3 regions of the Vreelandella titanicae genome follow, and region 1 is predicted to be linked to each of the others. Evidence: predicted binding sites of a transcription regulator. Region 1 holds the regulator's gene; each other region holds the start of a gene.
What was found. The regulator LexA, encoded in region 1, represses DNA repair genes until DNA is damaged. The targets are predictions, from matches to a motif close to TACTGTNTANNTANACAGTA.
Positions count from the first base shown of each region.

Region 2: a site for LexA is predicted at 7,401-7,420, ahead of HZS52_RS04700 (LexA family protein). Genes of this name have one in related genera too.
Region 3: a site for LexA is predicted at 4,911-4,930, ahead of HZS52_RS00270 (LexA family protein). Genes of this name have one in related genera too.

Region 1 is NZ_CP059082.1:3,428,820-3,438,729, forward strand. Features, by position in the region: gene HZS52_RS15820 (uracil-xanthine permease family protein) at 1-801, shown strand, start outside; gene mobB (molybdopterin-guanine dinucleotide biosynthesis protein B) at 872-1,465, shown strand; gene moaC (cyclic pyranopterin monophosphate synthase MoaC) at 1,470-2,267, shown strand; gene moaE (molybdopterin synthase catalytic subunit MoaE) at 2,270-2,737, shown strand; gene HZS52_RS15840 (ribonuclease J) at 2,836-4,446, opposite strand; gene purU (formyltetrahydrofolate deformylase) at 4,677-5,531, shown strand; gene HZS52_RS15850 (energy-coupling factor ABC transporter permease) at 5,571-6,242, shown strand; gene lexA (transcriptional repressor LexA) at 6,251-6,931, opposite strand; gene HZS52_RS15860 (TetR/AcrR family transcriptional regulator) at 7,199-7,891, shown strand; gene HZS52_RS15865 (L,D-transpeptidase) at 7,869-8,405, shown strand; gene nagZ (beta-N-acetylhexosaminidase) at 8,469-9,506, shown strand; gene HZS52_RS15875 (hypoxanthine-guanine phosphoribosyltransferase) at 9,593-9,910, shown strand, end outside.
Region 2 is NZ_CP059082.1:991,538-1,001,447, reverse strand. Features, by position in the region: gene HZS52_RS04735 (class I SAM-dependent DNA methyltransferase) at 1-1,056, opposite strand, end outside; gene hsdR (EcoAI/FtnUII family type I restriction enzme subunit R) at 1,075-3,441, opposite strand; gene HZS52_RS04725 (lambda exonuclease family protein) at 4,175-4,786, opposite strand; gene HZS52_RS04720 (ERF family protein) at 4,820-5,575, opposite strand; gene HZS52_RS04715 (hypothetical protein) at 5,598-5,768, opposite strand; gene HZS52_RS04710 (DUF932 domain-containing protein) at 5,891-6,859, opposite strand; gene HZS52_RS04705 (hypothetical protein) at 6,946-7,284, opposite strand; gene HZS52_RS04700 (LexA family protein) at 7,438-7,887, shown strand; gene HZS52_RS24700 (DUF4113 domain-containing protein) at 7,884-8,036, shown strand; gene HZS52_RS04690 (hypothetical protein) at 8,230-9,666, opposite strand.
Region 3 is NZ_CP059082.1:52,275-62,184, forward strand. Features, by position in the region: gene HZS52_RS00240 (heme lyase CcmF/NrfE family subunit) at 1-1,835, opposite strand, end outside; gene ccmE (cytochrome c maturation protein CcmE) at 1,888-2,397, opposite strand; gene ccmD (heme exporter protein CcmD) at 2,394-2,585, opposite strand; gene HZS52_RS00255 (heme ABC transporter permease) at 2,585-3,352, opposite strand; gene ccmB (heme exporter protein CcmB) at 3,367-4,035, opposite strand; gene ccmA (cytochrome c biogenesis heme-transporting ATPase CcmA) at 4,161-4,781, opposite strand; gene HZS52_RS00270 (LexA family protein) at 4,979-5,359, shown strand; gene HZS52_RS00275 (IMPACT family protein) at 5,359-5,985, shown strand; gene HZS52_RS00280 (sodium ion-translocating decarboxylase subunit beta) at 6,216-7,538, opposite strand; gene oadA (sodium-extruding oxaloacetate decarboxylase subunit alpha) at 7,549-9,363, opposite strand; gene HZS52_RS00290 (OadG family protein) at 9,455-9,712, opposite strand; gene HZS52_RS00295 (tRNA dihydrouridine synthase) at 9,872-9,910, shown strand, end outside.

The sequences.
Region 1 (9,910 bases):
GAAACCAGCGACAATATCGGCTATGGCGCGGCGATTTTCTTATCAATGACCAGCTTGCTAGTCACTCTTGTGTTGGCCGTTTTTGGTCGCGGGCTACTTCGCCTAGTGCCGATTATGGGGGGCATTATCACCGGCTATTTTTTAGCGTTGCTGATGGGGGTAGTCGACTTTACGCCAGTGCATGAGGCGGCTTGGTTATCGATACCCGGCTTTACCGCACCCAGTTTTCACTGGGCTGCCATTCTGTTTATGATTCCGGTCGCGATTGCCCCAGCGGTAGAACACATTGGTGATATGGTGGCCATTGGTTCGGTGACCCGCAAAAACTACCTGGAAAAGCCTGGCCTGCATCGAACTCTGTTAGGCGATGGGCTGGCGACCAGCGTAGCAGCGCTGTTCGGCGGGCCGCCGAATACTACTTACTCGGAAGTCACCGGGGCGGTAACGCTTACTCGGGCATTTAATCCCAAGTACATGATTGTTGCCGCGATTATTGCCATTGTGCTGGCGTTTGTGTCCAAGCTTGGCGCGTTGCTGCAGACCATTCCTGGCCCGGTAATGGGCGGTATAATGACGCTGTTGTTTGGCTCCATTGCGGTGGTCGGTATGAACACACTGGTACGTGCAGGACAGTCGCTGACGGCGCCGCGCAACTTGGTCGTGGTTTCGCTGATACTGGTGTTCGGGATTGGCGGCATGCAGTTTGGTGGAGGCCAGTTTACGCTGCAGGGCGTTAGCCTGGCCGCTTTGGTGGGTATTGCGTTGAACTGGCTATTACCCCGTGAGCAAGAGGGCGAGTAGAGTCATCCTCTATAACGCTGTGTGAATCGTTAGAATGGTAGCGTGAGTGATCATCAGGAGTTTCGGCAGCATGGAAAACGAACTAACCGCACCTTTTCCCATACTGGGGATTGCTGCCTGGAGCGGTACCGGAAAAACGACGCTGCTAGAGAAGCTGTTGCCACGATTAGGGGAGTATGGCTTGAGCATCGCTGTCATCAAGCATGCGCACCACTCGTTTGATGTCGACCAGCCCGGCAAGGATAGCTATAAGCTGCGTAGCGCAGGTGCCGCACCGATACTGGTGGCTTCCCGTCAGCGCTTTGCGCTGATGCAGGAAACCCCTGACCAGGGAGAGCCTGATTTAGCCCAGCTAATTGCCATGATGGCGCCGCACGATCCCGATTTGGTGATTGTCGAAGGCTTCAAGGCTTGGCCGATTCCCAAGCTGGTGCTATACCGCGATGGGATTGGCGATGCGGCTATTTTAACCGGCCGATGGGTTGAGGCAGTCGCGCTCAGTGCGCCACCGCCTATCGACCTGGCGGCTTCGGTGGCTCAGTTAGATCTAGACGATAGCGAAGCGGTTGCACAATGGGTAGTGACCTGGTTAAGCGCTAAAAACGATACGATGTCTTCAAAAAATACGTCTTCAAAACGTATGTCTTCAAAACAGCAATGGTGACAACATGCATCTGACCCACCTTAACACCCGTGGCGAAGCCAATATGGTGGACGTCGGCGATAAGCTGGAAACCCGCCGCGAAGCAGTCGCCTCCGGGCGCATTATAATGCAGCCTGAAACGCTGAAATTGCTTAGCGATGGTGAACTGCCCAAGGGTGATGTGCTGGCCACCGCGCGTATCGCTGGTATTCAGGCGGCCAAACGTACTCATGAGCTGATTCCTCTCTGTCACTCACTGGCGCTCTCCAAGGTTTCTGTTGAGTTCGATATTGATGTGGCCGAATCCTGCGTTCATGTGACCTCGCTGTGTCGCTTGAATGGACGCACTGGGGTCGAAATGGAAGCCCTTACCGCTGTTTCGGTAGCCTGTTTGACGCTTTACGATATGTGCAAAGCGGTCGATAAAGGTATGCGTATCGAGGCTATACAACTCGACAGCAAGCAAGGTGGTCAGCGTGGCGACTACCAGCGTATGAGCACCCAGGCGCCGATTGTTACCGGTGACGGCGTAGCCGGAGAAGTCAGCTTGGGCGAGCGCTGCCCTTCACCCTGCGTGCGGGTTAAGTTTTTAGCCGAACTGCGCGAGCGGGTAGGCGAAAGTGAGACCGTCGTGAGTCTCGATCAACTGGCTAGCCGCGACATTAGTGGATTAAAAGCCGCGCTGGCCGAGCAGGATAGTCGCTTTAAACAACTCACCGACCAGCGTACGCTGTGTGCGATTAATCAGGTCATGGCCAATGACGAGGCGTTAGTGACCGATGATGACGAAGTGGCGTTTTTCCCGCCAGTAACAGGGGGGTGAGGGTGGATAATAAGCTGGATATTAAAGTAACGATTCAAGCAGCCCCGTTTCCAATGGACTACGGCTATGACGATGCCTTGGCGGGGCGTAGTGATATTGGCGCGGTGGTGTGTTTTACCGGCTTAGTGCGTGATTTTAATGAAACGCCAGACGTCACAGGGTTAACGCTGGAACACTATCCGGGAATGACCGAGCGTACGCTGACGGAGATTGGTGAACAGGCTTGGCAGCGCTGGTCGCTCCAAGCGGTGCGGATTATTCATCGTGTCGGTTACCTGGGGCCAGGCGATCCGATTGTGCGCGTACTCGTAGCCAGCGCACACCGGCGTGAGGCGTTCGAAGCCTGCGATTTTATTATGGATTACCTGAAAACCCAGGCGCCTTTCTGGAAGAAAGAGCACTCTGCCCAGGGCGAGTATTGGGTCAAAGAGCGTCACTCTGATCAACAGGACGCAGCGCGGTGGGAGTGAAGTGCCGCGTCACTGTGCTCGTTGCACTGACACGAAACTGTCATTGCGAACGCAGTGAAGCAATCTGGGTTTTATAGCCGTCGTTGAATGATGCCGCTCTAACGGTTAGCGGCACTTTCATACGCAGCAGGTTCGGGCATTTCGGCGGCCATAATCTGTAGATGTACATCGGGCAGGTGCTGCATATGCTCCGCCAGCCACTGCACCATGCGAGGCTGTAATGCTTGGCGCAAGTCGGCAAGCGTCTCTGCTGCAATCTCCTCAAGCTGATCATCCAGCCAATCATTAAAGCTATCTTCATCCAGCGGGCTGGCCCCCGAGGCATCCAGCATCAAACGGCCAATACGCGCCCATCCAGTGTCAGTAGCTGTCACCGGCAGCGCTAAGTATAAGCTGCCGCGACGGGCCTTGTTGGCGTCGTGCACCTCAAGGCCAGGGTGGGGCACCACGCTGTTTTGACTGACTATGCAGGGCGGCTGCGGATAGCGCGACTCACAGCGCAGCCCGTGACTGTCAAAGCAAATTAGATCGCCGTTCACCGGCGTCAATGGAGCGCTAATGCCTAGCTGTTTGGCAATAGTCTGATGAGCCTGTTGGTGGCGGGCTTCGCCATGCACCGGTATGAGATGTTTTGGCCTGACCCACTGATACAGCTTGATCAGTTCATCCTGAGCGGGGTGCCCGGTAGCGTGCAGTTCAGGGTGGTTGAACTCGTCGTAGAGGTTGACACCTAAGTGCGCCAAACGCTTTTTAAGCTGTTCAATGGGGCGTTCATTGCCAGGAATGGCTTTAGCCGAAAAAATAACGTTATCGCCCGGCTGAAGATCCACAAAAGGGTGGCGACCCTGGGCGAGGCGCTGTAGCGCAGCTCGGGGCTCACCCTGGCTACCGGTGGCGATAATCACCACTTCATCCGGGGGAAGATAGCCTAAGTCATGATTGGGCACCAAAGGCGGTAAATCATCCATATAGCCGAGCCCCCGGGCAACGCTGACCATGCGCTCCATTGAACGGCCCATCAAGCTAATGCGTCGGCCACACTTCTGAGCGGCGCGCCCTATCGCTAACACCCGGGCAAGGTTACTGGCAAAGCAGGAGACCACCACCCGGCCCTGGCAGTTGCTGAGGGTTTTTGTCAGGGCGCGGGCGACGTCCCCCTCGCTGCCGGAGTGCCCGGGCATGGGGGCGTTAGTGGAATCGCCCACTACCAAGTCAACCGGGGCAAGGGACTTGAAGAGGGCTGCACTGATCGGCGTGCCGATAATCGGTTCAGGATCGAGTTTCCAGTCGCCGGTATGTAAAACGCGATAGCCACCGGCCATCATTATTAGCGCACAGCTTTCGGGAATGGAGTGGGTTAAAAGTAAATAGCGCAGCGTGAATGGACCGCTCTCTAGGGCCTCGCCAGGTTCAATGACATGGATAGCCGCACTGCTAAGCTGATGCTCGGCAAATTTTAGCCGCAACAGGCCTGCCGCCAGCGGGGTGGCGTAAATGGGGCAGTTCCACATCGGCCATAGCCAGGCTGCGGCACCAATGTGGTCTTCGTGACCATGGGTGATAAATAGCGCTTTGGGCATGATCCCTAGTGCTTTCGGCGTATCAAGATTGGGTACCTGCAGTGGCGAGTTGGGAAGATCCTGGCGGATCATCATGCCGCAGTCCACGGCTATCCAGTGATCGTCATAGCCGTATAGCGTTAGATTCATTCCAATCTCACCGCATCCCCCCAGCGGCAACATGCGCAGCGGTGGACGACGACGGGGACGAATTTGAACGCGTGGTGAATGCATCTGTTATGAAAAACCTAAAAAGTAGTGACTTAACTATACGGGAAGGCAGGGGCAGCTAACAATCATCCATGGCCTTCCGATACACTATGCGACCTAAGCCGCTGGTTTGTCATAATTAACTTAGCAATAGGTCAAGAGTAGCTCACATGTCTCATTATTATCGTTTAGTAGTTTCCTGTCCTGACCGGGTGGGTATTGTTGCACGGGTATCGAGCTTTATTGCCCAGCAGGGTGGCTCCATTACCGAAGCTAGCCAGCACTCCGATTTAGAAACCGGCTGCTTTTTTATGCGCTACGAAATTCTGGCGGATTCGGTAGGTATGTCGGCGGAAGCGCTGAGCGCGGCATTTGAACCGATAGCCAGCGAATTCAATATGCAGTGGTCGCTGGTGGATACCCAGCAGCGTAGGCGCGTAGTGCTGATGGTGTCGCGGGAGTCACATTGCTTGGTAGATCTACTTTACCGCTGGCAGGCGGGGGAACTGGATTGCGACATTGTCGGGGTTATCTCCAACCATGATGATATGCGTTCGCTGACGGAGTGGTACGGTATTCCTTATCACCATGTACCGGTCGACCCCGACAATAAGCAAGCATCGTTTGCCAAGGTTCAGGCCGAAATCGACAGTGCCCGCGCCGACTGCGTGGTGCTGGCGCGCTATATGCAAATACTGCCCCCTGAGCTGTGCGCGCGCTATGCGGGGCGAGTGATCAATATTCACCACAGCTTTTTGCCCTCTTTTGCCGGGGCTAAGCCCTACCACCAGGCCTACCAGCGGGGGGTTAAGCTGATTGGCGCTACCTGCCACTATGTGACCGAGGAACTCGACGCAGGCCCCATCATCGAACAGGATATCCATCGCGTTAGCCACTGTCATACGCCTACTGATCTAGTCCGCTTTGGTCGTGATGTGGAGAAAGCCGTGCTCGCTCGAGGTTTGCGTTGGCACTTAGAGGATCGTGTGTTGGTGCATGGCAACAAGACAGTGGTATTTAGCTAAGTACTCTATAATGCCCGCCCATCAACCTGAGAGGCCGCCATGTCATTTGCGCAAAGTGTATTAGCGCCCTGGGCGCTGCTGCTCACCTGGCTACTCTCGTTAGCAGTGATCGCATGGGCGCTTTGGGGGCGGCCCTGGCAGGTGTTGATAGCGGATTCAGCGCTTCAGCACCGCTGGCTGGGTGCTACGCTGGCGGTGATGCTGATGTGGCAGCTTCGTGCCCAGGCTGTTGATTGGCTAACGCTACACCTTGTTTTTACAGTATTGATGACACTCGTTTTTAAAGCGCCATTAGCGCTGATTAGCAACGTGCTGATCAACATTGCCATGGTGGTGATTGGCCGCAATGAGTGGATGTTGCTGGGGGCAAATGTGCTGGTTACCGGGATCGTCCCGGCGGCCGTTATTGGCACGGTATGGCGGCTGGTAGATCGCCGCCTGCCGGATAACTTGATGGTATTTCTGTTTGCCTGCGGCTTTTTTGGCGCGGCGCTGGCAACGCTGGGAGGAGGCTTGGCGGCGGTAGTGCTGATTATCGTCGCGGGTACAGACCCTGAGGCGATCTATCTCGCCCAGGAGTATGCGCGTTTTTTACCACTGCTAATGCCTTCAGAGGCATTTATTACTGGCATGCTGCTGAGCATCCTGCTGGTCTATCACCCAAACTGGGTGGCCACCTTCAATGACCACCGCTATATCGACCTGCAGTAGCGGATTTATTAGCCGAGTGCCTGGCCGTTGCCACCACGAATTACGCCGACTCCAACGCCTTCAATATCGAGCGCTTGAGAGCGCAGGTCGATTTCAATGGGCGCAAAATCAGGGTTCTCTGCAAACAGCGTCACTTGGTGCCCCTGGCGTTTGAAGCGTTTAACCGTTACTTCATCGTCCAGGCGGGCAACCACGATCTGGCCATCGCGAACCCGGTCAGTGCGATGAACCGCCAGTAAATCACCTTCCAAAATGCCAATATCCTTCATGGAAAGGCCGCGTACGCGCAGCAGATAGTCAGCTTTGGGAGTGAAGTACTCGGCCGGTAGCGGGCAGTAGCGATCAATATGTTCGGCGGCCAAAATGGGGCTGCCGGCAGCTACTTCCCCGATCACAGGCAGGCCAGTGGGTGGGGCTTCCACGTTGGTTGTGGGTAAGGCGGTGACTGCGCTATCCAGGACTTCTTGAGGTTCCTGGTTGGGCAGGCGGATGCCGCGAGAGGTGTTGCGGATAATGCGAATAACACCTTTGCGTTCCAGCGCGCGCAGGTGCTCTTCAGCCGCATTGGGTGAGCGGAAGCCAAGTGCTTTGGCAATCTCGGCGCGGGTAGGAGGGTAGCCAAATTCGCCCATGGTCTTAACGATAAAATCAAACACGTGCTGTTGGCGAGCGGTTAGCGGACGCGACATACCAGACTCCATAAATAGTGAATAGACAGTAACAAGTTAAATGTCGACTTAATCAATAAGTGTTTAAGTATACAGTATGTTCCTCTGTCCAGTATATGGCTTGTCAGTGCCTATTGCCGATGTCTATGCAATTTTTCTAATCGTTTGAAACTAAGTTTCTGCTTATTTAATACGTCACATTTTGTCAATAAATCAAGCGTTGAGCCCGCCTACGTTATGGCATAGTATTTTGCTATGTTTTAAACACCTGTTTCCCTGGAGAGCGACATGGCTCAATCTGATACGGTGACCCGTATACTCGACACCGCCGAGGTGCTGTTTGCAGAGCGGGGTTTTGCTGAAACTTCGCTGCGCAACATCACTAGCAAAGCGCGGGTTAACTTAGCCGCTGTTAATTACCATTTTGGTTCCAAAAAAGCCTTGATTCAGGCCGTTTTTGCCCGCTACCTGGATCCGTTTAGTCAGCGCTTTCATACTGCTCTAGATGAGCTCGAGGGCCAACACGCCGGGCGCGTTATCCCGCTGGAAACACTGCTCGAGACCATGGCAACTACCGTTCTCGCGGTGCCCGCCGAGCGCAATAGTTTGAAAGTGTTTATGCGCCTGCTGGGTCTTGCCTACAGTCAAGCACAGGGACATCTAAGACGTTATATCCAGGAAGAGTATGGCGATGTGTTTACACGCTTCACCGAGCTTGTGCGCAAAGCAACGCCGGATCTGCCTGACGCCGAGCGTTTTTGGCGGCTACACTTTGTGCTCGGCACGGTAATCTTTACCCTGTCTGGCCTCGATGCGCTACGCGATATCGCGGAGAAGGATTACCACGAGCAGGTCTCTGTGCGTGATTTGGTCAGGCGATTGCTCCCGGTAGTGGTGGCTGCTATGAATGCGCCGTTACCCATAGCCCTTGACGGTGCCAAGCCAGAAGAAGGAAAACATGCGAACTCCTACGCTAGCTGAGCTACCTCCAACGGAACATATCTGGCTGGAGATCGATACTACCGAACAGTTGCTGCGCTGTTGGCGAGGGCCAAAAGTGCTCCATGAGTGTTCTATTTCATCCGGTGCTGCCGGAAGCGGGGAGCGCAACGGCAGTGGTAAAACCCCTCGCGGGTGGCACTATGTGCGCGCGGCCATTGGCGGTGATATGCCCGAAAATGCGGTGTTTCGAGGTCGCCGCTGGACGGGCGAGACATTTTCGCCCGAACTCGCCGAAGAGCATCCAGAGCGTGACTGGATTCTGACCCGCATACTGTGGCTGTGTGGCTTGGAAAAGGGCGTGAACCGCGGTGGTCAGGTGGACTCGCAACGGCGCTATATTTACCTGCACGGGACGCCGCCTGACGAGCCCATGGGCGTTGCTGCGTCCCACGGCTGTATTCGTTTACGCAATCCTGATCTGCTCTATATCTTTTCGTTAGCGTTGCCGGGTACCCCTGTTTGGTTGCACGGTGGCCGCCAGTCCTTTGATTGATCAGATTTTGACACCGCTAGACGATCGTCTAGAATCATCGCCCCTTTTCATGGACCTATCACGATGACTCAACCGTTAGGCCCGGTCATGCTTGACCTTGAAGGCCCAAAATTGACGGCTGCAGAAAAACGCTTGCTGCTAGAACCGACGGTAGGGGGCGTAATTTTGTTTGCCCGCAACGTTGAAAATGGCTATCAGGTTCGCAAGCTCTGCAGCGATATTCGCCGTGTGCGTGCTGATTTACTGCTTGCCGTGGATCAAGAAGGCGGTCGCGTTCAGCGCATAAAAGAGGGGTTAACACGCCTGCCTGCCATGGCGCGTATCGGCGAGTGTTACCGCGCTGCCCAGGGAGAGGGGCTGGCGTTAGCTAAAGATGCCGGCTGGTTGTTAGGGATGGAGATGGCTGCCTGCGGTCTGGATCTGAGCTTCGCCCCGGTACTTGATGTGGAGAGCGGTCTATCCAGCGTTATTGGTGATCGTAGTTTCAGCAGTGACCCACAGCACGTAGCCCAGCTGGGCAATGCATTTATTCAGGGGCTTCACGATGCCGGTATGGCCGCTGTGGGTAAGCACTTTCCCGGCCACGGTGGTGTCGCGGCGGACTCACACGTTGCATTGCCGATAGACGATCGCCCGCTAGAAGTGATGAAACAGCACGATCTTGTGCCCTTTACCCAGTTAGCTTCACAGTTAGATGGGATTATGCCTGCACACGTTATTTATAGTGCTTTTGATACGCGCCCAGCAGGCTTTTCACCCAACTGGTTGGGCATGCTGCGGGAATCGCTAGGCTTCAAAGGCTGCATTTTTTCAGATGACCTGAGTATGGCCGGCGCCCACGAGGCGGGAGACCCCAAAGCGCGTGCCCAGGCAGCGCTGGCAGCAGGCTGCGATATGCTGCTGGTATGTAATGACCGAGCCTCCGCGCTTGAAGTGATGGAGGCATGCCACGGAATCAATTCTAAGCGCCCCGCTAAGTTGCGCTATAGCCGTGCGCGCCCAGACCTAGATGCGCTGAGTGCATTGGGCCGTTGGCGTCGTACCCACGCTAAGCTGGAAGCGCTAGCGGATAAGCCCCAGTTCAGCGCGGAAGCCGAGTAAGCCCAGTGCGGAAGCAGAGTAAGCCCAGCGCTGAATAAATCTCTTACTTAAATAAATGAAGTTTTAACCCGCCGTGGAGTTGGTAGATGTCAAAGTTGGATAAAGAAGCATTAGAGTCGCTGGACTCGATGCGTGAGCTGATGGATAACGCCGACTGCCTAATTTCTCAGCAAGAGGTAGAGCGGGCGCTGGATCGTATGGCGGAAGAGATTACTCGGGATTTAGGCGATAAACTGCCGGTTTTTTACTGCGTAATGAATGGTGGCTTGATTACCACCGGTCATCTGCTTACCCGCTTGGGCTTTCCGTTGGAAGTAGATTATTTGCATGCCACTCGCTACCGCAACGAGCTGCGCGGCGGTGAGCTTTTTTGGCGCGTTTCCCCTGAAGTGCCCATGGCGGGC
Region 2 (9,910 bases), 2.4 Mb from region 1:
GGCGCGTCCCTTTCCGGCCCGCTTCAGCCGACGCATGATAAGCTGAAGAAACAGCATCGCCGTTTCCGTTGTGCGGCGATCCTCAGGAAAGTTGTTGAGGATGCCGACCTCTTCTTCGCCGCCGAAAGGTGGGTTGGTCAGGATGACGTTGACCCGTTGCGCTTCGCCGATTTCGTTCAAACGGAAGCGAAGCGTGTTGCCGGCGTCGATCTTTGGCGCGTGCATGCCATGCAGCAGCAAGTTGAGCTGCGAGAGCAGGAAGGGCAGCGATTTCGCCTCGCCGCCCATGACGGTCTCCTCCTGCAGGATGCGCCGCTTTTCGACAGTATCCGCCTGCGGATCGAGGTGCATGAAAGCTTCGGTCAGGAAGCCGCCGGTGCCGCAGGCCGGGTCGAGAATGGTCTCGCCCAGCTGGGGGTTGGTGACTTCGACCATGAATTTCACGACAGGGCGCGGCGTGTAGAACTCGCCCGAGTCCCCGGCGGCGTCGCGCATCTCGCGCAGAAGCGTCTCGTAGAGGCGGCCGAGAACATGAACCTCTTCGGAGGAATCGAAGTGGATCCCGTCGATTAGGTTGACCACGTCGCGCAGCAGGTAGCCACTTTCCATCCGGTTGGCGAAGCCTTGGAAGACGGTGGCGATCACGTCGCGCCGTTCGCGCCGCCCGTTGTCGCCACGCAGGTTCCGCAGATAGGCGAATAGCCCGGGGCCTTCGCTACCGTCCGGGCGCTCTGCTGTCTCGGCCGTCAAGAAGCTGAGCAGGTCGGGGCCGGTGATACCGTCGACCTCTACCGCCCAGTCTCGCCAGCGGTAGGGCGGCTCGACAATCGGCTTGTAGTCTTTACCCGCAAGCTCTGCCCTGCCTTCCTCAATCTTTTCCATGTCGTCAAGAAATTTGAGGAACATGATCCAGGTCAGCATTGGCAGGCGATCCAGATCGCCGTTGAGGCCCTTATCCTTACGCATGATCTTGCGCGCGGACTTGATGATGCTGTCCAGTCGTTGGGCGGTGGTCAGTTGTTTCGGCGAAGCCTTCTTGCCGGAGGTTTTTGCCATAAGGTTTTTCCTTCAAATTCAGGCAGTGTAGAGCAATCGCTGCAGCTCGGTGACAGCACTACGAAGCTCTCGTCGCCCGCCGAAGCGTTGCGAGATTTCTATAACGTTGCCCCATTCATTGAAAGGCGGAACCTCGAGGAGGTCCGGTAGTTTGAATTGGGCACTGCCGTGCTCGGCATATTTAGCGATGACGGCATTTAGGATTTCTCGCGCTTCGGGAGTGTATTGCGCGAGGAATTCCCCCTGTTCACGCATTAGTCTGTTCGCCCGTTCTCGACGCGTGCGCAGGGGGGTGTTATAGGCGAGGTGGCACAGGAGGTCGAATGGGTCTGCCTCGGGCATGCCGACAGCTTCGGCCAGGCTTTCCAGCTCGATCCCCTTGCCTTCCAGGCGCTCGATGATGACAGCGCGGCGCTCGGGATCCAGCCAGTCGTTGCGCAGCTCGGAGGCATTCGGGTAAAGCGTTCGAACCTTATCGCCGGTGTAGTCGCTCAGTTGGCGGCAGGCGAGCTGACAACCTTCGGCGTCCAGCTCGTAAACGAGGTGCCGGACCACTGAGACTTCACCACCATCGAAGTAGAATTTTCGGGGTAGCCCGTCCGAATCGTCTTCGGGCAGCTCCGTGATGTTGTGATCAGGAAGCTCATCCGGTTCAGGTGACACGTCTTCACCAGGGCGCTCCTCTATGACAGCACCGTCCTCGTCGATGATTACTTCTTCTTCGCGCACGGGGTCACCATCGAAGGCGGGGTCCGCGAACATGCGCGTTGCGGTGCCGGTGTAGTCGATGATGTTGAAGGCAAGCTTCCCGTAGTCCGGGCGCAGTCGGGTCCCGCGTCCGATGATCTGCTTGAACTCGGGCATGGAACCGACGACGCGTGCCAGCACGACGTTTTTGCAGGTCGGAGCGTCCACGCCGGTCGTCAGGAGTTGCGACGTCGTCAGGATAACCGGGGTCTGAGTCTCTACGTCTTGAAAGCGCGCAAGGTGCCCACGTCCGACCTCCTTTTCGTCGGAGGTCACTCGGCAGACATAGTTTGGGTGCTCACGCATGAGGTCGGCATTGAATTCGGCTAAGAAGCCACGCATTTCGAGCGCGTGTTCCTGATCAACGCAAAAGACGATGGTCTTCGCGAAGCGGTCTGTCTCGGCCATGAAATAACTCAGGTGCTGTGCGATGGCTCTAGTTCGCGCTTTAAGTGCCACGACCCGTTCGAAATCGCCGGTCTGATACTCAGCATCTGGAATTTCTCGACCGAACCGATCCATGTCGCCGCTGTTCGGCCGCCAACCCGCAGCATCGTAGTCGGTGATGACACGGTGGACCCGGTATGGCGCCAGAAAACCGTCGGAAATGCCCTGAGCCAAGCTATATTCGAAGATAGGGTCGCCGAAGTAGGTATAGGTGTCGACGTTATCCTCACGTCGAGGCGTTGCCGTCATGCCGATCTGCGTTGCCGGTTTAAACCAGTCTAGGATTTCACGCCAGTTGCTATCGCCCCTGGCGCTGCCCCGATGGCACTCGTCGATGATGATCAGATCGAAGAAGTCGCGCGGGTACTCGCGATAGAGGCCGGGGCGGTTTTCATCCCGCGCAATCGATTGGTAAATCGCGAAATACATGTCTCGGCTTTTGACCGCTTCGCCGCCGCTAATCTTGTGGCGGGCCTCCCCGAATGGGCTAAAGTCCTTGGCCATCGGGTCATCGACCAAAACATTCCTGTCGGCTAGGAAGAGAATCTTAGGTGTCCGGTTTGTGGCCTTTGTGGTCCAGCGGGAAGACCAGAGCTTCCAGCAAATCTGGAATGCGATAGACGTTTTCCCGGCACCGGTGCAGAGCGTCAGGAGTGCGCGTTTGCGGCCCTGAAGGACAGCCTGAACCGTCCTGTTGACGGCAATCTCTTGATAATATCGGAGCGTTTTGGCGCGATCAGGAAAAGACGGGGTCAGAAGCCTCTCCGCGATTGCGGGATCATCTATGTTCTCAGCTTGCTGTAAACGTGTCCAGAGCTCGCCAGGCGTAGGGAAGTCGTGAAGCTCGCGTTCGATGCCAGTGCTGTAGTCAAACTCGACGATGCCCGTACCGTTCGTCGAATAGGCAAACTTGAGGCCCAAGATCTCGGCGTAGTCTTTTGCCTGCTGGAGCCCCTCGGATGGATTGCTGAACTGAGCCTTGGCTTCGACAACCGCAAGTGGAAAGTCCAGACTATATCGCAGGATATAATCTGCGCGTTTCTGCTTGCCCCGCCGAGCTTTGCCTCCCACAAAGACAATCCGGCCGTCCGTGAAGGACCGCTGCTCACTGATTAAGTGAGGGGCGTCATCCCAGCCAGAGGACTGGAGTTTTGGGACAACAAGACGTCGACATGTATCGGCTTCGTTCATAAATTGATTTACTTTCCATTCCCAGAAAGATCCGCGGTTCGCTTCAGTCCTGAGGCTGCCCGCAATATTCACTTGGTTTCTACCGTGCCGCAGAATGCGAAGTCCGACTGACAGGATATAAATTTCAATGACCCACCCTCGTCAGTTCCCAAACAAGGCTTGTTACTTCGATAGCATCAGACGCTGCGCCGGATATGAGCGCCAGTTTCGCGAAACCTCGCAGTTCATTACTAGTCAGGTTGAATGTTTGAAAAGAGCAGTCTTGGACCACTTATCATATCAGGAGGTGCTCCCTACCTCGTCCGCCCCTCCAGTGTGTCGGGATGTTCGGCCGTCTGTGGCCAGCACGCGCTCAAGACAGACGGCGAGCGCATCCAACATCTGCGTACCGCCCTAAGCCGCCTATCGCTCGAGGGCCGTGTTGTCGCTGATCAGCGCCCAAGCACCACCGGCCACGATCAACAGGAACACTACATTCGGCGCGCGCCGGGCACAGCTCACCAACACCCGTTCGCAATCTAATGCAACCCTCAACCTCGTCTATTAGCGGAGGCTTTGTAGAGTGGTGCCCATAGCGTCAATCGATATAACGTTTCAAGCCATCAATATCACCTATGTTGACAGGATTGTTAAACACCGTAAAACAAAAAACAAACGATGGGCATACTGCTAGGCGTCTACCCTAAAGGTAGACGCCTAGCTATTTTCTTTACTAAATCCGTGTTGATCTTGATTAGGCTGCAGCGACAAGCACCATCCGTCGCCCCATCTCTTCACAGAACGCCTCCACTCGCTCTGAAATAGACTGTATCATCGCCTCGTCACGGTAGGCACGTTTGATAAACAGCGGCATGCCTGGCCAATAGCTCACAAAGTCGATCCATTCCCGTTCGCTGACCCATAGCCCGCCCTGGCATTGGGGCATGTGCTCATCGGGTATTTCGCCGCTGAGCAGTACCTCAATCTGGAACTTAGGTAGCTTTGTTTTGATTTCCAGCAGACCGTTAGCACCTACCAGACTGTCAGGCGAGTAGCCCACACCGTGGTTGAGGATAATTCCCACTTCCTCTGGTTTAGGTTCGCCGGTGGCATCCGTGTAAAGCGAACGGGCAACGCCTTCCAGCGTATGCCCACGACGGGTATGCGTATTACCTTGAAAGGGCTCAGCTAACTCACCGGTAATGCGCTCACCGATCAACTGGTTCATATAGGTAATCGCCCCAGTACCAAACCCTCCAGGGCCTTTACCCTTGACCAACAATGTCTTGAGCTCCGACATGGTGACGCGCCCTAAGCGTGCCGCCAGCCATTCGGGCGTGCCTTGTTCCATGTTAAGTACTTGCATAGAAACCTCCTACGAGAGGGTTTAAAACCTCTGTTACTTAACCGCCCGTTTGGAGAGTGAGGCGCGCAGCTTGTCGAAGTCACTCTGAGGCACTTGCACGGCTGATCCGTACTTACCGCTGAACCACTCCTGGGTCGTCGCAGGGCATTGGCTAATGAGCCGCTGGATCTGTCCCGCCTGAAAGGGCGTCACTAGCTTGATGCTCGCTTTGGTACTGGTCTTGCCGTTATCGTCCTGCCCCCGGGTGGTGATATTAAGTATTGCGCAGAGTACGTAGCGCTTGCCGTAGCTGGTGGAAGAGCCAAACGCCTGCACAGCGTTCTTGTTACCGCTCATATCGGCAGGCAGCAGCATGCTGGTCTCTTCACGGTGGCCATCCTTATGCATAAGCACACCGGTCACTTCAATGCCGCGTTCCTGCGTCTGAATACGAAAACTCACCGCAAAGCCGTGTTTCTGCATAATGGGACGCACGGTATCGACGATATCCTCCAAGGTGGCGTAACAGCCGTTGTTAGTCTGCCCGCGCTCCTCGATGCTGGGGAGTTCGGTCTGCATGGCTGCCATGGCCGCGCTGTAAGCCATCATGGCCTGGCGATCCATCACCCGTTTCTGCATCTGCAGTAAGCGTTCCATTTTGTCGATATCGACGTCCGGGTTGAGTGCTGCACGTTCAATCACCTGGATAATGGCAGTGCTCTCCGCAAGATAGGGGGTGGGTGCTGCAGGCACGGCTTGTAAAGAGGATGCAGACGTCTCGTGATTTACCACATTAGTTTTGGTGGCCATGACAAGGCTCCTTCAATAGGGGTTAAAGGTCGGCGGGAAGCTCACTGGGAGGAACGGGGCATAAGTGCAGCTCGGTGCGATACAGCTGGCCCTTTGCCATGACGTAGGTCTCGGCATAAGTTTGTTCCTGGGTTAGCAGTCGTTCCGTCAACTGGGTTAAAGCGATATCTAAATCGGGGCTAAGAGAGGCCATGTTGTGCTCCACGTAAAAAGCAAAAAGCCCAGCCTTGTAGGGGGCTGGGCTTATCGCGCTATCCAATGAGGGGTAAGACAAAAACTAAGAAAATTAGCATTAAAACGATGAGGAACAGCATGTCAGCTCACCAGGACAAGTGCTGTTTGCAATGCCTCCTGCTTCAACTGAGCCCCTTGGCCAAACCACGCTGAATCGAGCCGGGTATCGTTACTTCGCGCACGCTTGTCATGATCCACGTACTCGGTAACAGCATTTAGCAGGCCCCATGCAGTGTCTTTGGCACTATCGAGGTGGGAACCGCGGCCTTCGCCGTGGTAAAGCTTCTGCACCTTATTGAGTGCCCGGTAATTGGGCAGCTTGGAAGGGTCGTCAATCGGCTTATCAATACCGCAGAGCACTGACTGAAAATACTGCTGTGCCTCGCGATGATCGATCTTGCGTTCCGCTAGCACCTTCATGCGGTACATGAAGTCATTCCACTGGGAAACAGAAATACCCAGCTGGCTTTTTACTGCACGAGGATCGAACTCCGACCGGTGGGGCACCTTCACCGCCTGCGAAGTGCCATCCAACGCAATCTGCAACGTGTTGTTGCACACCACCCGCACCGTGGTGGGTGTCGCCATGGTGGCCAACGTGCCATCACACGACGTTGCCAACAGCAGGTAGTCGTTGACCTCATCTTGGCCTTTCAGCGACGTGCTTAAACCACTGCGTGCCAAGGCCCAGAACTTACGGCCACCTTTAAGCACACCTGCGGTTTCCAGTTCATACCCTGCGTATTCGGTCAGGTCGCGATAAAATTCCAGTATTTCCTCGGGCTGCACCACCTTGTAGCGCTGTGAGACGACCGACAGTGGAGCCTTGTTGTCTGAACGATAGAGCACCTTCTGCTCGGGAAAGGAATGGATGCTGCCCAGGTGGCTTGCCCCCTCTGCAATAAAGCGCACCGGGGCTTCTTCAATGTGCCAGTTCATACCGGCCTGTTGCTGCCAGACCTCCAGTGGTTGTTGACGGGATAGCTGTTGCCCCAGGCCATGCCACGGGGTAGCACCGACGTAAGCCATTTGTTCTACGAGATGAGCCATGAGTGAGTCTCCAGACATAAAAAAGCGCTGACAAAAGCCAGCGCTATGGGGTGAGTGAGTAAAAGGCAAAACCAAACAGGCGCGACTCAGTGAGCGGCGGCCAAAGGAGGATAAGACTGTCGAAAGGCGTGCCCACAGGCAAGGCACAGCCAGGGGGTTCCGGTACCAGGTGGCAGCCACTGGGCAAATAGAGATGACGTTGCTCGAACACCTGACTGGCCTCCGGTAACCGCGCCGATCATGGCAGTCGGGAGTTTAGCGAACGGAAAACGCGTCGTTGCCAGTGATAGCGGTTGGGTCACCGCCGTCGCGCGTAAAGCGCCGATAGCACCGCCCACTACGCACCCGCTGATAACGCCAACGCGTTGGGCAGTATCAAGATTAATCAGGCGGGTAGCGGCGCAGCGTTTACAGGGTGGGGGCATTGGCAATACTCCTATGCATCACGAAGCAATTCGTGGGGTGGATTCATAGGAGTGATATAGGTCTGAATTTTTTAGCGTTGACCTTTGATGGTTGCTTCACTCGGCTTCTTTACTGATACTGTTCATTTATACAGTTAAAAATAAGGGCCTATTATGTCATTGAATGTGTCACTGTTGGGCCGGGCAGACGCCATGGCCTCGTCATTACCGTTACCGCTTTACTCCAGCGCCGTGCGCGCGGGGTTTCCCTCACCGGCGGATGACCATCTTGATGCCGATCTAGATTTGCACCAATACGTTGTGAAACGACCGGCGGCGACCTACTTTGTCAGGTCGGAGGGAGACTCCATGCTGGGCGACGGTATTCACCACGGCGACTTACTGGTCGTTGATCGCAGTCTGGAAGCGCTGCCAGGTCGCATCATCGTGATCTGCGTTGACGGAGAGCTCACGGTAAAACGCCTGGAGCGCGTGGGTCAGCGTACCTACCTTCGGGCGAGTAACCCTGCATATCCCCCGATTCCTATTGATGGTCGTGAATCCCACGTTTGGGGTGTTGTAACGTATGTGCTTCACAGCTTTCCAGGGGCAACGCTGCAATGATGGCCACGATAGACAAGCTCAATCGGGAACTCGGTAAAGGAACGGTACAGATGGGCTTGCCCTGTAAAGGGAGCGCTTGGTCATTGCGCAGTGAGCGACGCACTCCACGCTATACAACGCAGTGGAATGAGCTACTCATCGTTAAATAAGAACAAATCACTGCATCAATTCAATACCATCTCAGGCATTAAGAAATATGACAGATTCTGGCAAGGGGGGATTAGTTAGTCTAAGTTTAATACTATTAATTATTAAAAAAAATCAGGCTTTTATAAGTAAAAGGCTTTTTTGTCATAGGTGTGCTTAATAGAACATGCCTTTCCAAACTGAAAAAAAACCAGCCTAAAGACCGCACGCAGACTTAATTGCTAAAATTGCCACTCCCACACCAATTTTTTCGCCAACTGATAGACTCCATTCCCCTGTTTTAGAGAGCGCTTTTAAAACTTTCTCATAGTTTCCTTTATTTGCTTCCAATTCTGCTTCTGCAATTGCGCCAACTTCTACAAACTCTTCTGCTGTACTTACATTTTCTTGCATCTCCTTACGCAACAGGGATAATTCTTCTGCAAGTTTTACAAAATCAACTTTAGTCTCATTATTATTGGAAATTTGATTAAATGTACTGTTTGAGACTGTTCCATTAGGACCTATTATTCCACCTTGATTGTTGTGATATTTGTCACCCATTATTGTGTCTCCAATATTTATATCAGCTCCACGCAAAGCATCGCGCATGTCTAATGCTGAAGCTGCTTTTTCAAGTATTTGACGCCTAATGTCCAATTCGTATTTGAGCTTATTTAAAAGTGCTACTCTGTTACCAGGTAAAGAGCCACTGTCAGTCTGATGAGCAAGTGCTAAAATATCTGTTCCTTCAACACTAGCAGGCAACTTGAAGCACTGCTCAACCACATTATTAAAATAAAGTTGAACTTTTTCAGATTCTACACTGCGTGGCTTTAGCTTCAAATTATCTCCGCTCAGTTCACCAAGAAAAAACTCCAGGCTTTCACGCATAGCATTGAGACGTAACAAACTAACCCTTATTTCTCTCGCGCTAATATTCTGATGCTTATTTTTCGCTAACCACCAGCATCGAATATTTTTATTTTTTTCCTTGAACCAAAAATGTTCAATTTTAAAACCATATAAATCATAGAAGTTTTCTTTAGTCGAATAGAATGGAATATTAATTTTCTCATCATCTAAGGTTTCCAAAAAAAGTAGTGGCGAGCCAGCCTTAACTAGAGAAGAAACATTATCTTTATTAGTTCCATTCAAGTTTTGAGCACTTGATCTTGAATATAGCTTAGCCAATAAATCCCCACAACTTATTAGATCCGAACTTGAAAAACACTTACTATCTTTCGGTACACGAACATTGACTTTAAATATAAATTTAATTAAATTTTTTAATGAATTACTATCTAATCGCTTTCCTTCAGACTCGATATCAACCTTGAAGCCAAATTCAAATTTACCCGTTATATGTCCATCGAAGAAAAACCTTCGAAATTTCGGCGTGACCTTCCACAATTTATCAGACGATATATTGGGAAATATATCCTGAAACCTACAAGCTCGATTCGCTTTGCATAACCGCGACTCCCCAATCCAGTTATCTATGCCGCCCAGCTTTCGAGGATTGATACTGCCTAAGTTTCGAACATATTGGCTATCAGAGGGACAGGGCCACGACGGTGTTTTAATTCTTTTGGGCTCACCTGATGAAAATGATCGTAAATCAGTAATAGGGAATTGAACAACTATAAACATTAGACACCGACCGGCAACGAATCATTTAGATGCCCTCCCTGATAAGCAGAAGAGGGCTTTGGGTAGATGAAAGGCTTCAAAGGAATCGCGAGTACTCTCCCACTGAGCTACACCCCCCCACATGAGGGGGAGGCAGGAGTTGAACCTGCGACCTCTCGCTAGCTCTGAATCTTAAGTATCTACTTGATAGATCAGAAGTCCGATGCTTTTGATCTAAAACAAGTAAAGCTCAACTAACGTGAAG
Region 3 (9,910 bases), 1.9 Mb from region 1:
CAACTGCCATCGCCCAGGTTCTCACCCATGGCGACATAGAGGTCGCGGAACAGCCCTGGGCGCAGGGCCACTTGCGTCATCGGCATACCGGTGGCCAGGTAGAGACGCTTTTCGGGCCGCATGGTAAAGCTGCTGCCTGAGTCGCCGCGCTGCACTTGTAGAATCGAGGTATCCGCCAGGAAGTTAGCGCCACGACGCTCGGTTAACTCGGTCATGGTGAACTGATAGCCCGCGACTTCGACCGTGGTGCCCGGCGACATGCGCACGTTGCGCTCAATGTTGTAGTTGGACACTACCGTCACGCCGACGATAGTGACCGCAACACCTACGTGCCCCAGCACCATGCCCCAATAAGCCAGGGAGAGCTTACGAACACCGGCCAAAAACGAACTGGCGTGGCGGGTTTTATCGAATACATCGCGCACCATCGGCAGCACAATCCAGAGTGCAGAGACAATGCCCAGGGAGACAAACAGGTTCCACTCGCCACGGTACAGCAGCGGCATTAATATGCCGATCACCAATGCGGCCACACCGGCTAACCACAGTTTACGAATCAGATCCCGTGCCGCCATGCTCTTCCAGCGCGTTACCGAGCCAAGCCCCATAAAGATACACATCAACACGGTAAGCGGCACAAACAGGGTATTAAAGTAAGGCGGGCCCACGCTGATTTTCCCCAGCCCCAGAGAATCCAGAATCAGCGGATAGACGGTACCCAGTAGCACGGTGACGGTCATAATCACCAGAAAGATATTATTAACCAGCAGCAGCGCATCCCGGGAGAGCCAGTTAAACCCCACCTTATGACTTACCCGCGGAGCGCGCAGGGCAAACACCAGCAGCGACAGCGTTACCGTAATGGCCAGCAGCATCAGGATAAAGAAACCGCGGGCCGGGTCGTTAGCGAACGCATGCACCGAGGTCAGCACCCCAGAGCGAACCAGGAAAGTGCCCATTAGCGACAGCGAGAAGGTCGAGATCGCCAGCAGCACGGTCCAGCTTTTAAACGAGCCGCGCTTCTCGGTGACCGCGAGTGAGTGAACCAGTGCGGTTCCCGTCAGCCAGGGCAGCAGTGAAGCGTTTTCGACCGGATCCCAGAACCACCAGCCACCCCAGCCAAGCTCGTAATAGGCCCACCAACTGCCTAACGCGATACCCACGGTCAGGAATGCCCAGGCCAGATTCGTCCAGGGCCTTGCCCAGCGCGTCCAGGCCGCGTCTAAACGACCGCCCATCAGTGCTGCAATGGCAAATGCAAAGACCACGGAAAAGCCCACATAGCCCATGTAGAGCATCGGCGGATGCACTACTAGCCCGAAGTCTTGCAACAGCGGGTTAAGGTCGGCGCCATCCTGGGGCATACCGGGCAGTAGCCGCTCGAAGGGGTTCGATGTCATCAGAATAAACAGTAAGAAGCCGACGCAAACCATACCCATCACGCCCATTACTCGCGCGACCATATCCCGCGGCAGGTTGCCGGTAAACAGGCTGGCCGCACACCCCCAGCCCGCGAGCATAAAGCTCCACAGCAGTACCGACCCTTCATGGTTGCCCCACACCGCGCTGAACTTGTAGTACCAGGGCAGCAGCGAGTTGGAGTTGTTGGCCACGTTCGCCACGCTAAAATCGTCCAGCATATAGCTGGCGGTCAAACAGGCGTAGGCAATGGCAATAAACACAAACTGCCCCACCGCCATGGGCTGACCATAGGCCATCCACAGCGGGCGCCGGGTGGCGGCACCGGCCAGCGGCATCACGGCCTGCACCGCCGCCATCAGCAGCGCGATAATGAGGGCAAAGTGGCCAATTTCAGGAATCATTTTGATAAACATGTGCGCTCCGAACCAGCACTGGCGGTAAGGCAAGGCGGTTAAACGGTGGGTCTTAGTATTCGCTTGCTTGGGGTACGCCTTCTTCGTCCAGGCGTTTACCCACTTCCGCGGCTTTGGCCTGGTAGTCGGCTGGCGAATAGCCCGCCTCTTCAAGTGCCTGGGCGACTTCAGGGGGCATATAGTTCTCATCGTGGCGCGCAAGCACTTTATCGGCGTACAAACGACCATCGGCCTGAAGCTCTCCGATCACCACCACGCCTTGGCCTTCGCGGAACAAGTCGGGCAGGATGCCGCTGTAGTAGACCTCCAGGTCATCAACGTAATCGGTGACGACAAACTCGACGTCCAGGCTCTCAGGGTCACGGGATACAGAACCCTCTTTTACCATGCCACCGGCGCGAATCTGCCGCTCCATGGGCGCGTCGCCCTGGGCGATCTGTACCGGGCTGAAAAACAGATTGATGTTAGCGCGCAGCGCGTACAGGGTCAGCCCCACGGCAATCGCGGCCAGCGACACAAGGCCCAGGATAATAAAGAGTTTCTGTTTACGTTTAGGCGTCATTGGGCGTTTCCCCTTGCGCTGTTTGCGCGTCTTGCACGGCGTTTCAAGCCTTTGATCAATTGGCGCTGTTCAGCACGCGCATGCCATACGGTGGCGAGCAGCAGTAGCGCTGTCACGCCCCAGGCAGACCACACATAAGGCGCGTGACCACCCATGGCGAGAAATTCGGAAAATGAGTCAAACGCCATTAGCGAGCCTCCTCTGCCGGTACTTTCACCACTTGGCCGGTCACCAATTCCTGTACCCAGCGTTTGTTAGCTTCGCGGCGCAAAATTTCACTGCGTGTGCGCATCAGCGTTAAGGCAATGAAAAAGCAGTAGAAACCCAGCACCATAATGACCAGAGGCAGCCACATTTCAGTAGGCATGGCCGGGCGCGAGGTCAGCGTAAATGAAGCGGGCTGGTGCAGGGTGTACCACCAGTCCACCGAGTATTTGATGATGGGAATATTGATCACCCCCACCATGGCCAGCACCGAGGCTGCCCGTGAGGCGCTATCGCGGCTGGTAAAAGCCCCACGCAGAGCAATTACGCCCAAGTACAAAAACAGCAAGATCAGCATTGACGTTAGCCGTGCATCCCACATCCACCAGGTTCCCCAAGTGGGCACACCCCATACGGCACCGGAAAACAGCGCGACAAAGGTCATAGCTGCGCCAAGAGGCGCCATCACCGCCGCTGCCATATCGGCGACTTTAATTTTCCAGACCATAAACACCAGGCCGGAAACCGCCATGGCAATGAAGATAGACTGAGCCAAAAAGGCCGCCGGCACATGGACGTAAATAATTCGGAAGCTATTACCCTGCTGGTAATCCGCTGGCGCAAACGCCAACCCCCACAGCGAGCCAGTGACGATCAACAGCGCCGCCGCGGCCCAAAACCAGGGCTGTAATTTGGCACTAATGCCGTAGAACCACTTGGGTGATCCCAGCTTGTGTATAAAGGCCCACATAGCGTGTCCTGTCCTTAACCGTTAATACTGATACGCAGCGATGCGGCAATCGCCCACGGCGCTAACATGAGTGAGGCGGCGAGCAGCGCGCCCAGGATAGCCAGGTGTGCGGAGACACCCTCTCCAAAAATGGCCGCCTGCACCGCGCCTGCGCCAAAAATGAGCACCGGGATATACAACGGCAACACCAGTAGCGAGAGCAGCACTCCACCCCGTGCCAAGCCAACGGTTAACGCCGCACCGATGGCGCCAATCAAACTCAAGCTTGCCGTACCCAGGGCAAGCGACAGCGCCAGCACGGCGTAGCTGCCCGCCGGCAGCGCCAGCATAATACCCAATATCGGCGCCATCAGCGCCAACGGTAGGCCTGTCAGCAGCCAATGCACGGCCACTTTGGCCAAACTTAGCGCGACTAACGGCTGCGGCGCCAATAGCAGTTGCTCCAGACTACCGTCGTCATAATCGCTACGAAACAGGCTGTCTAATGAAAGCAGCGCGGCTAACAAAGCCGCGACCCACAGCAAACCCGGTGCAATCACCGCTAACAGCTCAGGATCGGGCGAAATAGCGATCGGGAACAGCGTGATCACCAGGGCAAAAAACACCAGTGGATTGAGCACTTCGCCACGGCGTCTCAGCAATAGCGTTAAGTCACGCACTAGCGTGGCCTTCACTGCGGTCATTAACCCACCATTATGCTCACGCAGTGGCACTGCTGAAACCTGTTGAGCGGTCTCCGAACTTTGTGAAGAGCCGTGTGAAGAGCTATTTGAAGCGCCATGTAAAGAGCTGTGCAACCCTTTCTCCTTTACCCTAGGGATATCCGTCTGAGCAACGGTGAAGCGGTTAACTCGTGGTGTGTCGTTACTAACACACAGCCCCCCGCCTGAGCGTGGGCAACCAGCTGTCTTTCTAGATCAGCGACGCCGTGGCGATCAATCGCGGTGAAAGGCTCATCCAGTACCCATAGGGCGCGCAGCGTTAACGTTAAGCGCGCCAGGGCAACACGGCGCTGTTGCCCTGCTGAGAGTTGCCCTGCGGGCACATCTTCAAAGCCTGCCAACCCAACCCGTTCAAGAGCTTCCAGGCGCTGATCTTCATTACCACTTTCCCCGCTTAACGCCTGATACCAGGCTAAATTTTCTAACGGGGAAAGCCCTGACTTAATGCCCGGTGCATGTCCTAAATAGAGCAAATTCGCGAGAAAATGTTCACGTGCTTCGTTCATCGCAGCGCCATTCCAGAACAGTTCGCCCTGGTAGTCACTGAGCTGGCCGGAGAGAATTTTCAGAAGGCTGGTTTTACCACTACCATTGGGCCCTTCAATTCGCACTATCTCGCCGCTGCGAACCTCCAGATCCAACCCTTGAAACAGCCAGCGGTCATCGCGTTCACAGGCAAGCTGGCGGGCTTGTAGACACAGGCTCAAGCGTCTCTCCTGGCATATTGATTTCGCGTCGAACTCTACACGTAAAGCCCCTTTCTCGCCACTCACACAATGCGGCGCTGGGTCGCAGCGTGATCTTCATCAATATGTCGTGAGAGCAATTATCTCTGGCACTGTATGCAAAAACAGGTCTACAATGAAAACCACTGTATGAAAGAACATGCAATGGAGATTCTTTGATGACCCTATCGATGGCAGCACCTACCGTTACGTTTGGCCGTAGACAACCGGCACCGCGCCCTTACGCAATGGCGCCTAGCATTACCCGACGCAATACCTATGCTCTCAAAGTGCGTGGCAATGCACTGTGTGATTGCAACTTGTTCGATGGCGATGTCATTATTATCCGGCGCTATCAACACGATACCCAGACAGAAACTGCCGTTGCCGAAATAAACCAGCAAACGATCGCCTTGAGGCAGCTCTCTATCAGCCGCTTTGGGGTAGAGCTATGGCCAGAAGATACTTTGCAGCCAGCGCTATTTTTGCACAACCGGGATATTCAGGTACTCGGCATGGTAATGGGTGTGAAAAGTGAGACTACCTTTACGGAGCATTAATGCGCTATCGGGTTCCCGAGTTACCCACAGGGTCATGGCACACGGCTGACATTGAAGTAGAAAAGAGCCAATTTATCACCTGGATCTGCCACGCTCCCGATATCAACGCATTCACTACTCTGCTGAATGCGGCGAAAACCGCGCATCCTAATGCCAGCCACCACTGCACTGCCTACATTGCCGGGCCACCCGGCGAGCAAAATCTGATTGGCTTTTCCGATGATGGCGAGCCTGGCGGCACCGCTGGCCGCCCCATGCATCAGGTTCTCCAGGGGAGCCAACTGGGTCAGATTGGCTGTGTGGTCATTCGTTATTTTGGCGGTACAAAGCTCGGCACCGGTGGCTTAGCCCGCGCCTACGCTCAGGCGGTTAGCCATGCCCTTGAGACACTCGCTACCCGGGAAGTGGTTGAGCGCGACACCTACACCCTGCGCCTTACTTTTGCCAATGAAGCGATTGCCCGCGCCTGGTGCGAAGAGCACGACATCCCTATTGAGCAAGCCGACTACGATGGTGATGGCGTTCGCCTGACCATTGGCTGGCCACGGGACTGCCCGCTTGACCTTGCCCCGCTAGAAAACCGCTTGAAGAGTGCTATTGAGATTCTCTCTGCACCAAAGGCATAACGCAGCAGATGAAAGGGCCCCATATGTCATTGCGAGGAGCTTGCGACGCGGCAATCTCGTTCTGCGGTGGCAAACAAACCGAGATCGCCGCGCTTCGCTCGCGATGACACTCACCGGCCATTGCGAGGAGCCTGCGACGAAGCAATCTCAAGCCTACCCTGAGAACCAACCCCAGATTGCTTCACTGCGTTCGCAATGACACCCCTATGTCGTTGATGGCAGAGGACTAGTTAACCCAGGTATTTAATCATTACCCCGGCCGCGACTGCCGACCCAATAACACCCGCCACGTTGGGGCCCATGGCATGCATCAGCAGGAAGTTATGTGGGTTGGACTCCAGCCCCACCTTATTCGCCACCCGCGCTGCCATAGGCACGGCGGAAACGCCCGCGGCACCGATCAATGGGTTGATGGGCATTTTGCTCACCAGGTTCATCAGCTTGGCCATCAATACCCCAGCGGCCGTGCCGATACCAAAGGCGACAATACCCAGACCTAATATCCCCAGCGTCTCAAATGCCAGGAAACTCTCGGCCATCAGTTTGGAGCCTACCGACAGTCCCAGGATAATCGTGACGATATTGATCAAGGCGTTTTGCGCGGTATCCGACAAGCGCTCGACTACGCCACACTCACGCATCAGATTACCGAAGCAGAACATACCGAGTAGCGGTGCCGCATCGGGCAGAAACAGCGCTACCAGAATCAGCAGCATCAGCGGGAAGATGATTTTTTCCAGCTTGGAGACCGGCCGCAACTGGGTCATCTTGATTTGACGCTCTTTATCGGTGGTCAGCAGACGCATGATGGGCGGCTGTATCAGCGGTACCAACGCCATATAGGCGTAGGCAGCCACCGCGATAGCACCCAGCAGCTCCGGCGCCAGCACGCTGGAGACGTAGATGGAGGTCGGGCCATCCGCCCCGCCAATAATACCAATGGCGGCGGCCTGATTGAGCGAGAAATCCATGATGCCCATCGAGGTGAGCGCCACGGCACCAAACAAAGTGGCAAAAATGCCAAACTGAGCGGCCGCACCTAAAAACAGCGTGCGCGGATTGGCCAGCAGCGGACCGAAGTCGGTCATGGCGCCCACACCCATAAAGATAATCAGCGGGGCGATACCTGAACCAATTGCTACTTTATAGAAGTTGTAAAGCATGCCATCGCTATAGCCGACGCCCACGGCGATATCACGTGCGGCACGCACCTGATCCGGTGCGACGCCATCGTGGGCTATCACTTTTAACGATTCACGCCAGGCTTCCGCATTCGCTAACGGATCCAGCGTCGCGCCCAGCGCTGCCGCTATCTGCTGTAGCACTGCGGGTTTCGCCACCTCGATCGCTTGGTCTAGCGCTGAAATCGCCAACCCTGCTTCGGGAATATTGGCCAGAATGCCGCCAAAGCCAATCGGCACCAGCAGCAGCGGCTCAAACTTCTTATAAATGGCCAGGTAAAGCAGCAGTAGCCCCACCATGATCATGACGGCTTGGCCAAGCTCAAGGTTATATAGCCCAGAGCCTTCCCATAACGTTACTAATTTATCCATTACTGGGCCCTTAGAGCTCGATCAGCGCATCGCCTACGGCTACGCTGTCGCCCTCGCTGACGTTAACCTTAGACACAGTGCCTGCGATACTGGCACGCACTTCGGTTTCCATTTTCATCGCTTCAAGAATGATCACCACATCCCCTTCAGCGACTTTATCGCCAGGGCGGACATTAACCTTGAAGATATTGCCGGCCAGCGGCGCATCAATGCTCTCACCAGTGGGTGCAGACACTTCCTCTTTGGGGGCGCCAGTGCTGGCCGCCGTTTGCTCCTGCACTTCGCCCAGTTCACCACCTTCAGACACTTCCACCACGAAGGCTTTACCGTTGAGCTTAACGGTATAGGTTTCCGGGCCACTGCTAGCCACCGGCGCTTTGCTTTCCACCTTGGCGGGTGTCTTTTCAGCACTTGCGTCAGTTGCCTGGGGGGCAGGTTCAAAGGCGTCGGGATTGTCGCGGTTTTTAAGGAACTTCAAGCCGATCTGCGGGAACAGCGCGTAGGTCAGAACATCATCTACTTCGCGCTTGCCTTCGGCCAAGCGAATGCCTTCAGCGCTAGCCTTCTCTTTCAGTTCGGCAGCCAGCCTATCCATTTCCGGTGAGAGGTTATCCGCCGGGCGACAGGTAATCGGCTCGCCGCCTTCCAAGACGCGCTTTTGCAATTCGGCGTTGAAGGGTGCTGGGGCAGCACCATATTCACCTTTGAGCAGCGCCTGAACTTCCTTGGAGATCGACTTGTAGCGCTCGCCCATCATCACGTTCATGACCGCCTGGGTGCCGACGATTTGCGAGGTGGGTGTCACCAGCGGAATAAAGCCAAGATCTTCGCGCACGCGGGGAATCTCGCTGAGCACGTCGTCCAGCTTATCGCCCGCGCCCTGCTCTTTCAGTTGGCCTTCCATGTTGGTCAGCATGCCGCCGGGCACCTGAGCAATCAGGATGCGCGAATCAATACCACGCAGCGAACCTTCAAAGGCGGCGTACTTCTTACGTACTTCGCGGAAGTAACCGGCAATATCTTCCAGCAGCTCAAGATCCAGACCGGTATCGCGGCCGGTGTCTTTCAGCATTGCCACCACTGACTCGGTGGGGCTGTGACCGTAGGTCATCGACATGGACGAAATCGAGGTATCGACGTTATCAATGCCTGCTTCCACTGCCTTCAAAATGGTTGAGGTAGAGAGGCCGGTGGTGGCGTGGCAGTGCAGGTGCACCGGAATCGATAGCTCTTTCTTGAGCCGGGTGACCAGATCGAATGCCGTATAGGGCGTCAGTAGCCCCGCCATATCCTTGATAGCCAATGAATCTGCGCCTAAGCCAGCAATGGTTTTGGCGAGATCAACCCAGCTATCCAGGGTATGTACCGGGCTCACGGTGTAAGAGATGGTGCCCTGGGCGTGACCTTCGACGTTACGCACCGCCTGAATGGCGCGCTCTAAATTGCGCGGGTCATTCATGGCATCGAAAACACGGAAGACATCAACGCCGTTGGTTTTCGCCCGCTCGACAAACTTATCGACAACGTCATCGGCGTAGTGGCGGTAGCCCAGCAGGTTCTGACCACGTAGCAACATGGCCTGAGGTGTATTGGGCATAGCCTCTTTTAATGCACGAATGCGCTCCCACGGATCTTCGCCCAAATAGCGGATACAGGCGTCATAAGTGGCCCCACCCCAGGTTTCCAGCGACCAATAGCCAACGCGATCCAGTTTTTCGGCGATCGGCAGCATATCGTCCAGCCGCATACGTGTAGCGAATAGCGATTGATGGGCATCGCGCAGCACGACATCAGTAATGCCTAGAGGGCGTTTTATTTCGTTCATTGTCATGGCTCACAGTAGAGAGTTGTAAGTTTGTAGTAAAAATAACAAAAAAATAGCCACAAGAGGGCCAAAATGAAAAAAATCGAGAAAGTTAACGACGCCGGCTTGAGCGATAACGATGCACTGCAGCACTGATCACCGCCATGACCTCGTCATTTTGCGCAGAGGAACCCGAAGATGGCGACGATTTATTGCCCGTATTAACAGCCACAGGGGCGGGCTGAAAACGCCCAACAAGCTTCGACATCAGCGTAACGCTAATGACCAAAACAGTAAGAAAAACAAACACTACGCCCATACCGAGCGCCATCAACGCCAGCCCTTCTTGCAATAGTTCTAGATCCTGCATAAAGCGATCTCCTTGAAGCCCGGTGTCTTGAAGCACAGCTCAAGTACCATTTTTACGCACATCATGACGCCAATACGGTGAAAGGCGCTTGGCGCAGTAAGGGGAATGCACTAACCTGCCACACTCAGAATAGAATGCAATGGCGCGATAGTGGAAGTCATGGTTGTTAATTTACTACAAAACGGCAGAATCGGCCTA